DNA from 3 places in the Virgibacillus ihumii genome. Region 1 is predicted to be linked to each of the others. Evidence: predicted binding sites of a transcription regulator. Region 1 holds the regulator's gene; each other region holds the start of a gene.

The links. The regulator CtsR, encoded in region 1, represses protease genes until heat stress. The targets are predictions, from matches to a motif close to ATGGTCAATAAAGGTCAAACA.
Region 2: clpP (ATP-dependent Clp endopeptidase proteolytic subunit ClpP) is a predicted target of CtsR. The motif match lies at 4,424-4,444, and genes of this name have one in related genera.
Region 3: HUX68_RS17220 (ATP-dependent Clp protease ATP-binding subunit) is a predicted target of CtsR. The motif match lies at 1,632-1,652, and genes of this name have one in related genera.

The regions. Positions count from the first base shown of each region.
Region 1 covers NZ_CACVAN010000001.1:2,839,166-2,845,022, forward strand. Annotated here, with positions in the region: rRNA gene HUX68_RS13790 (23S ribosomal RNA) at 1-2,710, shown strand, start outside; rRNA gene rrf (5S ribosomal RNA) at 2,872-2,987, shown strand; gene HUX68_RS13800 (MgtC/SapB family protein) at 3,122-3,820, shown strand; gene HUX68_RS13805 (CtsR family transcriptional regulator) at 4,080-4,553, shown strand; gene mcsA (protein-arginine kinase activator protein McsA) at 4,567-5,103, shown strand; gene mcsB (protein-arginine kinase McsB) at 5,100-5,857, shown strand, end outside.
Region 2 covers NZ_CACVAN010000001.1:1,488,556-1,494,412, forward strand. Annotated here, with positions in the region: gene HUX68_RS07475 (ABC transporter permease) at 1-709, shown strand, start outside; gene nikC (nickel transporter permease) at 736-1,650, shown strand; gene HUX68_RS07485 (DUF6305 family protein) at 1,766-2,356, shown strand; gene HUX68_RS07490 (HAMP domain-containing sensor histidine kinase) at 2,373-3,764, shown strand; gene HUX68_RS07495 (response regulator) at 3,739-4,350, shown strand; gene clpP (ATP-dependent Clp endopeptidase proteolytic subunit ClpP) at 4,514-5,107, shown strand; gene HUX68_RS07505 (HPr family phosphocarrier protein) at 5,290-5,544, opposite strand; gene whiA (DNA-binding protein WhiA) at 5,791-5,857, opposite strand, start outside.
Region 3 covers NZ_CACVAN010000001.1:3,499,330-3,505,186, forward strand. Annotated here, with positions in the region: gene mbcS (acyl-CoA synthetase MbcS) at 1-314, shown strand, start outside; gene HUX68_RS17215 (LCP family protein) at 370-1,380, opposite strand; gene HUX68_RS17220 (ATP-dependent Clp protease ATP-binding subunit) at 1,690-3,819, shown strand; gene HUX68_RS17225 (ComEC/Rec2 family competence protein) at 3,826-5,079, shown strand; gene HUX68_RS17230 (SPFH domain-containing protein) at 5,159-5,857, shown strand, end outside.

The DNA.
Region 1 (5,857 bases):
CCCGGAGGAAGAGAAAGCAAACGCGATTTCCCGAGTAGCGGCGAGCGAAACGGAAGCAGCCCAAACCAGAAAGCTTGCTTTCTGGGGTTGTAGGACACTCCATTGGAGTTACCAAGAGATGCATTAGACGAATCGGCCTGGAATGGCCGGCCGAAGAAGGTAAGAGCCCTGTAGTCGAAAATGCGTCTCCTCCGGAGTGGATCCTGAGTACGACGGAACACGAGGAATTCCGTCGGAATCCGGGAGGACCATCTCCCAAGGCTAAATACTCCCCAGTGACCGATAGTGAACCAGTACCGTGAGGGAAAGGTGAAAAGCACCCCGGAAGGGGAGTGAAAGAGAACCTGAAACCGTGCGCTTACAAGTAGTCGAAGCCCGTTAATGGGTGACGGCGTACCTTTTGTAGAATGGACCGGCGAGTTACGATCGTATGCAAGGTTAAGTGGAAGACACGGAGCCGCAGCGAAAGCGAGTCTGAACAGGGCGAATGAGTATGCGGTCGTAGACCCGAAACCGTGTGATCTACCCATGTCCAGGGTGAAAGTCAGGTAACACTGACTGGAGGCCCGAACCCACGTATGCTGAAAAATGCGGGGATGAGGTGTGGGTAGGGGTGAAATGCCAATCGAACACGGAGATAGCTGGTTCTCTCCGAAATAGCTTTAGGGCTAGCCTCAAGGGAAGCGTACCGGAGGTAGAGCACTGATTGGACGAGGGGCCCTCACCGGGTTACCGAATTCAGTCAAACTCCGAATGCCGGTTACGTAGCCTTGGGAGTCAGACTATGGGTGATAAGGTTCATAGTCGAAAGGGAAACAGCCCAGACCGCCAGCTAAGGTCCCAAAGTATACGTTAAGTGGAAAAGGATGTGGCGTTGCCCAGACAACCAGGATGTTGGCTTAGAAGCAGCCATCATTTAAAGAGTGCGTAATAGCTCACTGGTCGAGTGACGCTGCGCCGAAAATGTACCGGGGCTAAACGTATCACCGAAGCTGCGGATTGTTCTTCGAACAATGGTAGGAGAGCGTTCCAGGCGCTGTGAAGTCAGACCGTGAGGACTGGTGGAGCACCTGGAAGTGAGAATGCCGGTATGAGTAGCGAAAAAAGAGTGAGAATCTCTTTCACCGAAAGCCTAAGGTTTCCTGAGGAAGGCTCGTCCTCTCAGGGTTAGTCGGGACCTAAGCCGAGGCCGAAAGGCGTAGGCGATGGACAACAGGTCGATATTCCTGTACCACCTCATGAGCGTTTGAGCGACGGGGGGACGCAGGAGGAGAAGGAAAGCGCACCGATGGACGTGTGCGTCCAAGCAGTAAGGCAGTTGGATAGGTAAATCCGTCCAATAATGCCGAGCTGTGATGGGGAGGGAAATAGAGTACCGAAGTTCCTGCATCCACACTGCCAAGAAAAGCCTCTAGTGAGTTCATAGGTGCCCGTACCGCAAACCGACACAGGTAGGCGAGGAGAGAATCCTAAGGTGAGCGGGAGAACTCTCGTTAAGGAACTCGGCAAAATGACCCCGTAACTTCGGGAGAAGGGGTGCTTGCTTACGAGTGAGCCGCAGTGAATAGGCCCAAGCGACTGTTTAGCAAAAACACAGGTCTCTGCGAAGCCGAAAGGCGAAGTATAGGGGCTGACACCTGCCCGGTGCTGGAAGGTTAAGGGGAAGCGTTAGCACTTCGGTGCGAAGCGCAGAACCGAAGCCCCAGTAAACGGCGGCCGTAACTATAACGGTCCTAAGGTAGCGAAATTCCTTGTCGGGTAAGTTCCGACCCGCACGAAAGGTGCAACGACTTGGGCACTGTCTCAACGAGAGACCCGGTGAAATTATACGATGTGTGAAGATGCACATTACCCGCGACAGGACGGAAAGACCCCGTGGAGCTTTACTGTAGCCTGATATTGAATGTTGGTACAGCTTGTACAGGATAGGTGGGAGCCATTGAACCCGGAGCGCCAGCTTCGGTGGAGGCACCCGTGGGATACCACCCTGGCTGTACGGACCTTCTAACCCAGGGCCGTAATCCGGTCCGGAGACAGTGTCAGGCGGGCAGTTTGACTGGGGCGGTCGCCTCCCAAAAGGTAACGGAGGCGCCCAAAGGTTCCCTCAGAATGGTTGGAAATCATTCGCATGAGTGTAAAGGCAGAAGGGAGCTTGACTGCGAGACCTACAAGTCGAGCAGGGACGAAAGTCGGGCTTAGTGATCCGGTGGTTCCGCATGGAAGGGCCATCGCTCAACGGATAAAAGCTACCCCGGGGATAACAGGCTTATCTCCCCCAAGAGTTCACATCGACGGGGAGGTTTGGCACCTCGATGTCGGCTCATCGCATCCTGGGGCTGTAGTCGGTCCCACGGGTTGGGCTGTTCGCCCATTAAAGCGGTACGCGAGCTGGGTTCAGAACGTCGTGAGACAGTTCGGTCCCTATCCGTCGTGGGCGTTGGAAGTTTGCGAGGAGCTGTCCTTAGTACGAGAGGACCGGGATGGACACACCGCTGGTGTACCAGTTGTTCCGCCAGGAGCACAGCTGGGTAGCTACGTGTGGCAAGGATAAGTGCTGAAAGCATCTAAGCATGAAGCCCCCCTCAAGATGAAACTTCCCATCACTTCGAGTGAGTAAGATCCCTCAGAGACGATGAGGTAGATAGGTCCGAGGTGGAAGCGTGGTGACACGTGGAGCTGACGGATACTAATCGATCGAGGACTTAACTAAACAGCTTTTGATGGTGCGTTGCATATACGCTTATTCAGTTTTCAGGGTATAAATTCCTGAATAGCTCTTGCATTTTTTATCGAAAATGCCTATAATATATCTTGTCTTGAAAAATGAGGGAGAACATCGTGACGAAAGATGTCATGGTTCCAGCCCGAAGGTCTGGTAGCAATAGCGGAGAGGTCACACCTGTTCCCATGCCGAACACAGCAGTTAAGCTCTCCAGCGCCGATGGTAGTTGGGGCTTTGCCCCTGCAAGAGTAGGACGCCGCCAGGCAAATAAAAAAATCCGGAATACAATATTGTATTCCGGATTTTTTTGTATTGAAATGCATATATTTTACAAACAACGATAATTAAAATAGGATATAAATAATATACATTGTTATAATGCAAGGGGAGATAAAATGAATGGCTGATATGATTGATCAATTATTCGGTGAGCACTTTTTAACGATAATGATTCGGGTATTAATAGCTCTCGTCCTATCCGGATTGATTGGCTTTGAAAGGGAATTGAAAAGACATTCTGCCGGATTTCGTACGCATATATTGGTAGGTGTGGGCTCATGTTTGATGATGCTTTTGTCTCTATATGGTTTTGAGGCATTTATTGATGAGTATGATAATATCCGGTTTGATCCGGCGCGTATTCCCTCGTATGTTATCAGTGGTATTGGATTTCTTGGAGCGGGTACGATTATTGTGAATGGCATGACTATCCGCGGATTGACAACTGCTGCGTCCATATGGGCAGTTGCTGGTTTAGGTCTTGTGGTTGGGGCAGGGATGTATGCACCTGCAGTATTTACGACATTCGTTATATTACTGAGTCTCGTCTTTTTAAATAATATTGAAAAAATGTTTTCGAAGAGTCGTTCTTCCGATCTGATTGAAATTGTTGCTTTTTCCGATTTGAAAATAGAAAAGGTGATCGCTATATTTGAGTCATTTCAGTTAAGTATAAAACAAGTGGAAATTGAAAAGGAAGATATAGCTCTGCAAAATATTTTTATAAAAATTAATCATGATTCGAAATTGGACCGTATGCGTCTGTTTGCTGAGATATCGAAGCTGGAGCATGTTAAAAATATTACAGAACGAAAATGAGAAAGACCTTGCGTGATATTACGCAGGGTCTTTGTTTACAAATTTGGATAATCAACGGATGGCCGGCATTCACAATGTAAACCGAACGTAATAATGATTCCATGTTTCATTCAATTAAATTTTGTCTAAAATATATATAGAACGAAGTGCTTTTCATTGCCGATTTTTTACAGTATAATGATTACATAGTCAAAGATAGTCAAAGTCAAAATCAACAGGTTGTAAATTTACAGATGAGCGCTTAAGAGGAGGAGGGCAAATGAATAACATCTCAGACATCATTGAACAGCATTTAAAACAAATTTTGGAAGCTGCCAGGCAGGAATCAATCGAAATAAAGCGAAGTGAAATAGCAGACCAGTTTCAATGTGTGCCATCACAAATAAATTATGTGATTAATACTCGCTTCACAGTGGAAAAAGGGTATATAGTGGAAAGTAAACGAGGTGGCGGCGGGTATATCCGTATTATCCGAATCAAGCATCAGGATAAAGCTGAATTAATCGACGATATCATTGAAATGATCAATCCAACCGTTACACAGCATGCCGCTTTGGATGTACTGGAACGCTTAATGGAGGAGCAGCTGATTACAGCACGTGAGGCAAAAATAATGTTAAGTGTGATTGACAGAAAAACATTGGCGTTTCAATTGCCATTGCGTGATGAAGTACGTGCGCGGGTGATGACCGCGATGCTGTCTACGCTGAAATATTTAAACAAAGAAGAGTAAAGGGGGAGGATGTATGGAATGCCAGGAGTGCCACAATCGTACAGCCACACTTCACTTTACACAAGTGATAAACGGCAATAAAACGGAAGTTCATGTATGTGAAAAGTGTGCACAGGAAAAAGGATATATGACGTATCCGGATGATGAATATTCACTTCATAATTTATTGGCGGGCCTATTTAATTTTGATGCGCCATCAATGGAAAGTCCGCAAAACACTCCCTATAAACAAAAAGAGGATTTGCAGTGCTCGCAGTGTGGCATGACCTTTACGGAATTTAAACAAGTCGGTAAATTCGGATGTGCGGAATGTTATCATGCGTTTTCGGATCGGCTGGATCCTATTTTCCGACGAGTTCACAGTGGAAATACACGGCACAATGGAAAAGTGCCCCAGCGAAAAGGCGGCGATTTGTATACGAAAAAACAAATCGAAGCCCATAAGGAAGAATTGCAGCGCTTGATAAAGGATGAAGCGTTTGAGGAAGCGGCAAAAGTCCGGGATAGGATCAGAGAATTGGAGAATCAAAAGCGGGGTGAAAATTCATGACCCTACAACAATTTATGAATGAGGCAATTAGCCCGTGGATGCGTGAGGAAGGGCCGGACAGTGATATCGTACTGAGCAGCAGAATCAGACTCGCTCGCAATTTTGCATCGTATGCATACCCGATTTTGGCAAAAGAAGACGATCTTCACCAAATCGGTACGTATATGCAGGAGCATTATGCACACCAGTCATTTCAGGATTACGAGGACTTTGAATTTATTCCGTTAAAAAATCTGACTGCTGTGCAAAAACGTGTATTGGTTGAAAAGCATCTGATCAGTCCGCACCTGGCGGAACATGACGGCACATCTGCTGTTCTTATTTCGAAAAATGAGCAGGTATCGGTCATGATTAATGAAGAAGACCATATGCGTGTTCAACTTTATTTTCCGGGTCTTCAATTGAATAAGGCACTGAAAAAAGCATTCGAGTTTGATGACTGGCTGGAGGAAAAAATAGATTTTGCATTTGATGAAACGAGGGGATATTTAACAAGCTGTCCGACCAATGTGGGTACCGGAATGCGTGCGTCGGTCATGATGCATTTGCCGGCGCTTGCGTTAACCCGGCAAATTAACCAGATGATTCCCGCAATCAATCAGCTAGGTCTGGTTGTTCGGGGAATTTATGGGGAAGGCAGTGAAGCGGTAGGAAACATTTTTCAGATTTCCAACCAGATTACCCTTGGTAAATCAGAGGAAGATATCGTTGAAGATTTACAAAGTGTCGTTCACCAATTAATTGAGCATGAGCG
Region 2 (5,857 bases), 1.4 Mb from region 1:
TGAACTGACCATCTTCGCGATGATTCTTGCGGTAGTTGTAGGTGTGACAGCCGGAGTAATTGCGGCAGTCAAACAATATTCATGGTTTGACAATCTGAGTATGACGGGAGCCCTATTTGGTGTTTCGATGCCGATTTTCTGGCTGGGTCTGATGATGATTTTATTTTTTTCCGTTCAGCTTCAGCTTATGCCGCCATCCGGAAGATTATCTTCTGGTATAGAACTGAATACCATTACAAACTTCTTTTTGCTGGACAGCATTTTAACCTGGAACTGGGTTGCCTTTAAAGATGCCTTCTTCCATCTGCTGATGCCAGGAATTGCACTTGGAACTATTCCGATGGCCATCATTGCGCGTATGACGCGGTCAAGCATGCTGGAAGTAATGAAACAGGATTATATCCGGACAGCAGATGCAAAAGGGTTGAAAAAACATTTAATTATTTTTCAGCATGCCTTAAAAAACGCCTTTCTGCCTGTTCTAACCGTCATCGGCCTGCAATTTGGCCTATTGCTTGGCGGTGCCGTACTGACTGAGACCATCTTTTCATGGCCTGGTGTCGGGCGCTATGTGTATCTGGCCGTTTTGGGCCGTGACTTTACCGTCGTTCAGAGCACTATTTTAGTAATTGCAACGATTTTTGTATTAGTGAATCTGATCACCGATCTGCTTTACAAATATTTTGATCCGAGAATCAGCTATGATTGATACTTTAATGAAAGGATGTGCTTTCAATGGAATTGCAGCCAAACTCTGTCCGGGATACCGATGCAGTACCTGCCGATGAACTTGTGCAGCAAAAGAAAAGCAGCCTATGGAAAGACGTTTTTTTCCGGCTCATAAAAAGTAAAACATCACTAATCGGGCTGTGTATCATCCTTCTTTTAATTGTAACTGCTATTTTTGCACCTTTAATCGCGACACACAGCCCAACGTCCTATGAATCCATTACCGATCGCTATCAGCCGCCATCTGCTGAGCATTTCCTGGGGACAGATGCACTCGGCAGGGATATTTTCAGCAGAATCGTATACGGTACACGCATTTCCATCCAGATTGGCGTGTTTACCGTAGCTATTTCGATGATCATCGGTGTACTTCTTGGCGGAATTGCCGGTTATTTCGGAAAATGGATTGATCAGATTATCATGCGTCTCGTTGATATCCTAATGGCTTTTCCAAGTATCCTCTTGGCAATTGCACTCGTTGCCGTCTTGGGACCAAGCCTCCAGAATGCGATGATTGCCGTCGGGATTGTTGGAATCCCGCAATTTGCAAGAATTGTCCGGTCAGCGGTTCTGTCGGTCAAAGAAACCGAATACATTGAGGCCGCCAAAGCAATCGGTGCAAAAAATGGCCGGGTACTGATGCAGCATGTGCTGCCTAATTGTCTGGCACCGATTATTGTCCAGGCTACCCTGAGTGTAGGTACAGCAATACTTGATGCAGCCGGATTAAGTTTTCTAGGGCTCGGAGCTCAGCCGCCTACTCCCGAATGGGGTGCGATGCTCAGTGACGGACGCGCGGCATTGCAGAATGCTCCATGGGTCGTAGCCTTCCCCGGAATTGCAATTTTTCTCGTGGTGCTCGGGTTCAACTTATTTGGCGATGGATTACGTGATGCTTTAGACCCACGATTAAAGGAATAATTACAATTTTAAAAAAGTGTAGTAAGATAAGGTAAATGCAGTTGTATTTGCCTTATCTTTTTTAGCTTGGCAAATGCCGAGTTTTTCCAATCCTTCTGCCAGGGAGCGATTTGCAGTGAAACGGTACATTCCTATAGCTGTCTGTTTAACCTTTGTATTCGTATTATGCTTCATCTCCATCAATGAAACACAATCGGAACATTTTAATACGTATCCAAATCTGCCTGCACCAATCGGTACGGAAAAAATACTGATTACTTCCACCGGACAGGCACCAGAGGGAAGTATTCTCCTAAAAATAGCTGACAGCCTGAACCTTGAAGCGGACTACCGCCCCAGGGCATTAGGGTCAGACCTGTATGACTACAACAGTGTGGTTATCATGCTCGGGTACAGTGCAAACGGTTTAACACAAACCAACCGATCATTTCAGGAGGAAATCGCCCGGACAAAGAAACTGCTTAACGCAGCTGAGAACAACAGCCTCCCTGTTGTTTTGATCAACATTTCCGGATTATTTCGTGATGATAACCGAACGATAAAATTATTTGAGATGACCGCACCATACGCTGATTACTTCATTGGGTTAAAAAACACGAAAAATAAAGCAAAACAGATTCGTAAACTGCGAAAACATCATATTCCTGTCACACTTGTAAATGATTTGGAAGATTTGTCAGTACCATTCAATGCCATTTTTCGATAGAAAGGCTGATTCTCCAATGATCCGAAAAAAACAATACGTGTTAACGGCTTGCATTGGCACATTACTGATTTTTTACGGACTGATTCTTCCATCCTTTCTGAATGACTGGTCGGAATTAATTACCACTAATATCCAGACCAGCATTATCGATCATGACAGTGGATTACTCCTGATTACTTCTTTTATTTATATCGCTAAATACATGCTGACCTTTTATCTGATCTATTTCGGTTCCATGCTTATTTTACAGCCCTTTCGGAAAAAGTTGACAACCTTGTCATGGTCCTTTGCCTACATTGGTACTGTCTTGCTGAGTTTAACAATCTTTAATCAAATTTATTTAGAGCACTTTTCATATTTGGGGTATTTCCTGACAATCGGCATCATTATTTTCCTGCTGCAATATATACCAAAGCATAAACATTTTTATTTTATTTTTTCCATTATATTATTTCTGGTTCTGCTGGCTGTACAGTGGATGCAGCTTATTCCGGCACTGACGGGATTTGGAGCCGGTTCGAATGATTTGGCGGCAAGCATTAAAATTGCTGACAGTTATCTCACAGGAAACAACTTGTTCAACACTTTGGCAACCGTCTTTTTCAGTGTGTTTCTAACAATTGCAATTTCCGTTACATTGCTGAGTCACCTTTTTAATAAACAGATTGATACATTGCGGAAATTTCAGGTTCAGGGAGAGGTATTGCAGAAAACACGCTCCGCACTTGTCGACTCTAAAGTTCATGAGGAAGTAAATATGCTGGTTCACGATTTGAAAACACCACTGGTTACGGTCGAAGGGTTAATCTCACTCATTCAGATGAAAATGCAGGCAAAAAATGACCATTCACTGAAAAATTATGTCAACAGAATTGATCGTTCCATTTCAAAGATGAAGGACATGATTTCCGAAATTCTTCATGATCAAATGAAACAGAAGTTATCTGTCAAAGAATTGCTCGAGTATGTAACAAGCCACCTTAATATGAATGAGCAGCAGGTAGAATTAATTATCGATCTGGATGAAAGTTTACCGTATATTGTTGTGAACAAAATCCGTTTTTCCAGGGCGATCTCCAACATACTGGAAAATGCCATCCATTCATTCGACGGAAAAGCAGGATATATCCACATCACTGTCAAAAGTATAGATACAAGAATTTTAATAAGAATCCAGGATAATGGACCTGGTATCGATTCGGCCCATTTGAAGGAAATCTGGAAAGAAGGATTCAGTACCAGAAATTCATCCGGATTGGGACTTTCATTTGTGAAACGCGTCATAGAAAACCATCATGGCACAATTGACATCAAAAGTATTCCTGGAAACCATACACAACTGAATATTAAATTACCTATCAGTAAAGCAGGTGAAAATACCGATGAGTATTACCATATTAATAGTTGATGATAATGAAGACATTCGCTTCACACTCACAGAGATTTGCAAATCGGCTGACTGGGACGTCGTCGAAGGAAGCACCGGAAAAGAGGGGGCGGAATTATTCGAAAAGATGCAGCCTGACCTTGTTCTGCTTGACTATCATATGCCGGATTGGGATGGATTAAAAGCAACGAAAGAACTGCGCAACATTGACGAAAATACGCCAATCATTATTTTAACAGTTGATGAACGACAGGAAATTGCCAACACATTTTTGCAGGCGGGGGCCACCGACTTTGCCCTCAAACCAATTAAAGCACCTGATCTTATTTCACGGATCCGCATTAATTTAAAAATCGCCAGGCTGACAGCCGAAAAAGAGAATGTTTTTGTTGAAAAAGGTATACGGAAAACTACCTTGAACTCGATTAAAAATTATCTTGTACATCAGGATGCTCCGTCATCGATTAAGGAAATTCAACAGGCATTGCCCATTGCCTACCAGACAGTCCACCGGTATTTATACTATCTTGAAAACCAGGGGGAAGTCGAAATCATTTCACAATACGGTAAACAGGGCCGTCCGACAAATACGTATAAACTTGTTTGACAGCAGGTTTATATTATCACGGAAAGGGAATGATGGAGAATGTGATTTTTGTGCGGAATTTGTTGAACGTTTTTGTTTGACCTTTTTTGACCTATTAGTTATGATGAAACTATCCAAAAAATAACTGGATTATTTTAAGATGAAATAAGGAGGACCCTACGTTATGAATTTAATACCTACAGTCATTGAACAGACAAACCGTGGAGAACGCGCATATGATATTTACTCACGTCTATTAAAAGACCGCATTATTATGCTGGGCAGCGGTATCGATGACAATGTTTCCAATTCCATTGTTGCACAATTGCTTTTCCTGGCAGCAGAAGATCCTGATAAGGATATTTCCCTGTACATCAACTCTCCGGGTGGCTCGATTACAGCCGGTATGGCAATTTACGACACGATGCAATTCATTGAACCTGACGTATCAACCATTTGCACAGGTATGGCAGCATCAATGGGGGCATTCCTGCTTGCCGCCGGTGAAAAAGGAAAACGATATGCACTGCCAAACAGTGAAGTAATGATTCACCAGCCATTAGGCGGTACACAAGGCCAAGCAACAGATATTGAAATCCATGCAAAACGTATCATTCAAATGCGTGAAAAAATCAACCAGATTCTATCTGAGCGCACCGGTCAGCCAATGGAAGTAATCGACCGTGATACAGACCGGGATAATTTCATGACTGCCGAAAAATCAGTGGAATACGGCTTGATTGATAAAATCCTGACCAACAATAAAGAAAAGAAATAATGTTATGTTTCAGAGGCTATTCCGTTTTGGGATAGCCTTTTTAATGTACAGCGATAATTTTCTTCTGTGGGCCACTGTACCATCAATATATCCAATCTTTCTGTCGATAAATTCGATCCTCTCCCGTTACATATAATGATCTGAAACCAAAATAAAAATGCCTCTTCACGTCAGAGACATTTTTAATCATTCACACAAAATTCAGTTAAGCTGTCGAGTGCTCGTTCTTCATCGGAACCTTCCGCCATTAGTGTAATTGTTTCGCCAGTAGTTACCGCCAAACTCATCAACCCCATAATGCTTTTGGCATTGACACGTTTTCCATCCTTTTCGAGAAATATATGTGATGCAAATTTGTTTGCTTCCTGTACAAACATTGCTGCCGGTCTTGCCTGAAGCCCACTTTCCAGTTCAACTTTAACTGATTTCTCAATCAATCTCCTCATCCTTTCTTGCTGAAATCGTTTACAGATTATATTAAAAATCCGGCTGCCATCCAAATATAATATAATGGTAGCCTTTTATCATATAATAATGAATTCGAATTTAATTAACGCTAGTATATCATTAGAAAACTTGATTGTCACCAAGCCTTTAGATGACGACCTTAGTTGCACTTATGCAGTAAGAAAGTATTTATACTTTTTTAACTGCTAAAGAAAAATTTTTCGTAATACGCCAGCCTATTTGTATTTCAAAGATTTTGTGTCAAATTGGATTTTATCGGCAAATTCATCTATCTTTTTCAGA
Region 3 (5,857 bases), 660 kb from region 1:
TTATCAGTTCCGGCTATACGATTGGCCCATTTGAGGTAGAGGATGCCCTCGTCAAACATCCGTCTGTTCAGGAATGTGCGGTTGTCGCAAGTCCGCATGAAATTCGCGGGAATATTGTGAAGGCATTCGTTGTATTGCGTCCGGGTGTTGACGGCAATGACGAACTGGTCAAAACACTTCAGGATCATGTGAAGCAATCAACAGCGCCGTATAAATATCCGAGAGAAATAGCGTTTATTGACGAACTGCCAAAAACGACTTCCGGAAAGATCAGGCGTGTAGAGTTACGACAAAAGGAGAAAGCGAAACAGTAGAGATGATATAGGTGAAAAACCCAAGTACAGCTGGCAGCTGTGCTTGGGTTTTTTGTTATTTTGATATACCAAGCGATTCCCTCAATTTACCCGTTGCCTGATTTAATCCCTCTTCAGATGGAATAAAATATACCGATCCACCTACACGCTGGTCGGACCCTTCGACTTCAATGGTTTGAATTTGTGACGAATCTAGTGACGCATAAGTTCGCATCAGTTTAAAAATCTCCATTGGTCTGAGACTGGTCTCGACATTTTTGCCAAGGATATTTGAAATCTCTCCAAGATTGAATAAGGTTCTGACAGATATTGCTTTGTCCACCGCAGCCTGAATAAACTGCCGCTGCCGTTCATCCCGTGAATAAACAGTGTTGACATCTCGCTTACGCATCCGTACAAATGCAAGCGCTTCTTCGCCATTCAACGTTGTTTTTCCTTCTTCAAAATAGATTCGTTTGTTATTGTTAAAAATATTTTTCTCCCAAAAACCTTTCTTAATATTAAGGGTGACCCCGCCAAGGGCGTTTACGATGTTGCGGAATCCTTTAAAGTTAACTGCAATGTATTCGTCAATCGGTATTTGAAGCGTATCTTCAACTGCTTCGACCGTCAGTTTATTACCACCATACCCGGTGATGGAACCATACGTATAGGCAGCGTTGATTTTATGAAATCCGGCATACTGGCCAACTGCTTCGGCTGATAGATTTACCCGTGTATCACGGGGAACCGATGTCATTGTCATCTTGTTAGTCTCAGGATTCAGTGTAACAACGACCAATGTATCGGCACGGCCGTTTTGACCATCTGTTGCGTATGTCTCCACGCCGATTAATAATAGGGAGATGGGATCTTCGCCGATGGTGACAGGCTCATTTCGCAATGCTGATTTTTCACCGGGGCGATCCAAACCATTATATGCTTCTTCCGCAGCCTGAAAACCTTGATAAGCGGCATAAATGACAATCACAGCAACCAGTAATAATAGTAAAAGAATAATTAGCAGGACAGGTCTCTTCCATGATTTACGTTTATGCCTTCTGCGATTTAATCTGGATTCATCCATCCAATCTCCCCCTAATATGTTTGATCAATAGTTATGTTTATAAAATGCTGATTTCGGAAAAATTTATTATAAACGGGCAAAATGTCCTATATAATTGTGTAAACTATTATAGATGAAAAAAGCCGTGATAACAATAACTATAACGCGTTATGACGGTGGGGCGCCGTTGTTTATTTTGGTCAAAAAATTAATCAAAAAAATTTGACCAAATCACTTGAAAGTCAAATAAGGTCAGAGTATAATAATAATCAAAGGTCAAAGATAGTCAAAGTCAAACCTTGATAATTTATTTACTAGGAGGAATGACACATGAAATGTCAAAATTGTGGTATTCAACCAGCAACAATAAATGTAGCTATGCAAATAAACAATGAAACGATGCAAATGCATGTATGTAATAAATGTTTTCGTGAAATTCAAGGTCAGATGATGAATGGCGGAATGAATTCCGGACATGGTCAGCAAGGCGGATTTGCCGATAAATTTTTCCAAGGTAATGGTCAAAGTTTCACAGGTACGAAAACACAGCAGAATACCGGAAACGGCAATGGGCTGCTTGATGAAATGGGCAAAAATGTAACCCATGCAGCGCGAGCAGGACTGATTGATCCGGTCATTGGGCGTGACAATGAAGTAAAACGTGTTGTTGAAACATTGAATCGCCGTAATAAGAATAATCCGGTGCTGATTGGTGAACCTGGTGTTGGTAAAACCGCAATTGCGGAAGGGCTGGCACTAAAGATTACGGAAGGTGATGTTCCGGCTAAATTGATGAATAAGGAAATTTATCTGCTGGATGTTGCATCACTTGTTGCCAATACAGGTGTCCGCGGTCAATTTGAAGAGCGAATGAAGCAACTTGTACAGGAACTGCAGGAACGCCAGGATGTCATCCTGTTTGTCGATGAAATTCATCTCTTAGTTGGAGCAGGTACTGCAGAAGGTTCGCAAATGGATGCCGGGAACATTTTAAAACCTGCACTGGCACGCGGTGAAATGCAATTGATTGGTGCAACAACACTGAAGGAATATCGTAAAATTGAAAAAGATGCAGCCTTGGAACGCCGTTTTCAGCCAATTATCGTCAAGGAACCTTCCGTTGAAGATGCAGTGAAAATTTTGAACGGCATTAAAGATCGCTATGAAAAATTTCATGAGGTTCGTTATTCCGATGAGGCAATCCATGCGTTTGTTACCTTGTCACAGCGCTATATTCAGGATCGTTTTTTGCCGGATAAAGCAATTGATCTGATGGATGAAGTCGGTTCAAGATTGAATCTTGCTAACGCTGAGAAGGATTCCAACTCCATTCAGCAAAAAATGGATGAGATCGTGAAGGAAAAAGAACAAGCAGCTGAACAGGAAGATTATGAACGTGCAGCAAATCTGAGATATCAGGAAATCCAGCTGCAAAAGCAACTGGACAAAGCAAAAGATGATGAACAAGTCATTGATGTCGATATTTCCGACATTCAGCTGATCGTCGAGGAGAAAACAGGTATTCCTGTAACAAAACTGGCACGAGATGAACAGGAAAAAATGAGAGATCTTGCTGAAAACCTTGGCACAAAAGTGATTGGACAGGCCGAAGCGGTTAACAAAGTGGCCAAAGCAGTCCGCCGCAGCCGTGCTGGATTGAAATCGAAATATCGTCCAATTGGTTCATTCTTGTTTATAGGACCAACTGGTGTCGGAAAAACGGAACTGACGAAAGCCCTCTCTGAGGAATTATTCGGTTCACGTGATAGCCTGCTCCGACTTGATATGAGTGAGTATATGGAAAAACACGCGGTGTCTAAAATTATCGGTTCACCTCCAGGCTATGTAGGACATGAGGAAGCAGGACAATTAACTGAGCGGGTACGCCGCAATCCTTATTCAATCCTGCTGCTTGATGAGATTGAAAAGGCACATCCTGACGTGCAAAATATGTTTTTGCAAATCATGGAAGATGGTCAATTGACTGATTCCCATGGTCGTACCGTTAGCTTTAAAGATACGGTCATTATCATGACAAGTAACGCAGGAACCGGTGTGAAAGAAGTCAATGTCGGGTTCAACAGTGCGGAACATGAATCCGTCTCAACACTTGAAAACTTGAGTGCATATTTCAAGCCGGAATTCTTGAACCGTTTTGACAGTATCATCACCTTCAACGAACTGTCAGAAGATAACCTGATGGAAATTGTCGATTTGATGCTGAATGAACTCGAGGAAACAATTGAAGAAAACAATATCAATATTACCATTTCAGATGAGGCAAAACATGAACTGGTCCGTCTTGGCTACGACCGCCGTTTTGGTGCACGACCACTGCGCCGCGTCATCCAGGATAAAATTGAGGATCAGCTCACAGACCTGATTCTGGAAGAGGAAACCGTTGATTCGGTTCAGGTGAATGTTGACAACGGCGAAATTGTTGTTGCTAAAAGTGAATAACCGTGAGTGGATAAAAGCCGCTGGTGCACTGCACTAGCGGCTTTTTGTTCAACCGCACAAGGGAAACATCAACCGCACAAGGGAAACATCAACCGCACAAGGGAAACATCAACCGCACAAGGGAAACATCAACCGCACAAGGGAAACATCAACCGCACAAGGGAAACATCAACCGCACAAGGGAAACATCAACCGCACAAGGGAAACATCAACCGCACAAGGGAAACATCAACCGCACAAGGGAAACATCAACCGCACAAGGGAAACATCAACCGCACAAGGGAAACATCAACCGCACAAAGCGTATATCAATCACAAAATTGGATAGTAATCCCTACATCCGGAAAAACTATATTGTCACATTATCAGAAAGGATGGGTAGGTATGAACCGGTTCATGTTGAGATTTTTGTCAGGGACAATCGTGATACTTTTAATAATGACTGGCCAAGCCGGGTACATACATGCTGAAGAGCAGCCGAAGATGGATGTGCATTTTATTGATGTTGGGCAAGGTGACAGTATATTAGTTCAAACCCCATCCGGCAAAAACATTCTGATTGACGGTGGGCCACCTGATGCTGGAAAAAAGGTTGCCGCCTATCTTGAAAAACATAATGTGAACCAGATCGACCTGCTGGTGGCAACACATCCGGATATTGATCATATCGGTGGGCTGCCCTTTATCCTGAAATCGGTAGAGGTGAAGCAATTACTGGATTCCGGAAAAATGTATACAACGAAAACGTATGCCAGATATATCAGTCAAATATTGTTTTATAAAATACCGGTAGCAATTGCGAAAGAAGATGAACTTATCAAAATTGACCCTCATGTAAAAATAAGGATATTAAACGCGCATAGTGGCAGCGAAAACAACAATGAATCGTCGACTGTATTGCGGATCAGTTTTAAGGAAATTGATTTTTTGCTGATGGCCGATGTAAAAAAGGAGCAGGAAGAAGAAATGGCCAAAAAATATCAGCTTGATTCGGAAATTATTAAAATTGCGCACCATGGCTCCAGTACGAGTACATCACTCGATTTTTTAAAAGAAGTAAGTCCGCGGCTTGCGGTGATAAGTTATGGCCGAACAAATGATTTCGGACACCCGGTTGACAGGGTTATAAATAATTTGGATAAGGTCAATGCTGATATATATTCAACGGCGGTGTTTGGTGATATGACTATCCGTACTGATGGTAATAGTTATATGCTCATGACGGAAAAAACTCCTGTCAGTATTTTGGATGCTGGGTAATATTTTTACAAAAATAAACAATTATGATATCATATAAATATCAATATGAAACTAAACATGGGGAAGGTGTGTTGGCTAAATGCGTGAAAAAGATGCTTGGGTGATGAATGGATTTGCCGGCATTCTGGCAATCATTGTATTGCTGGCAGTAACCGTATTCAGCTTTTTTCAGGAATATTTTGTACTTGGAGCTATCTCTCTGATACTGGCTGTTGCATTAGGAAGCGGCGTTACCTTGGTTCAGCCAAATCAGTCCGTGGTTGTTATTTTCCTGGGGAAATACATGGGAAGTATCCGGAAAGAGGGGATTGCCATTACGGTTCCATTTTCTAACCGAAGAACGATCTCACTCCGGGTTCGCAACTTTAACAGTAAGCGTCTGAAAGTCAATGATGTGAACGGAAACCCGATTGAAATCGCTGCTGTAATTGTCTTTAAAGTGGTTGATTCCGCTAAAGCGGTGTTTGACGTTGACCGGTATGAAAACTTCGTGGAAATCCAGAGTGAAACCGCCATACGTGCGGTGGCAACAAAATACCCGTATGATACATTTACTGAAAATGAAATGACATTGCGCGGAAATGCAGAAGAAGTTTCAGATCATCTGGCAAAGGATCTGCAGGAGCGATTAACGGTTTCTGGAGTGGAAATTATCGAAACAAGGCTGACACATCTTGCATACTCCACGGAAATCGCCCAGGCAATGCTCCAGCGCCAGCAGGCAAGCGCGATTATTGCAGCTCGTAAACAAATCGTCGAAGGTGCAGTTGGAATGGTT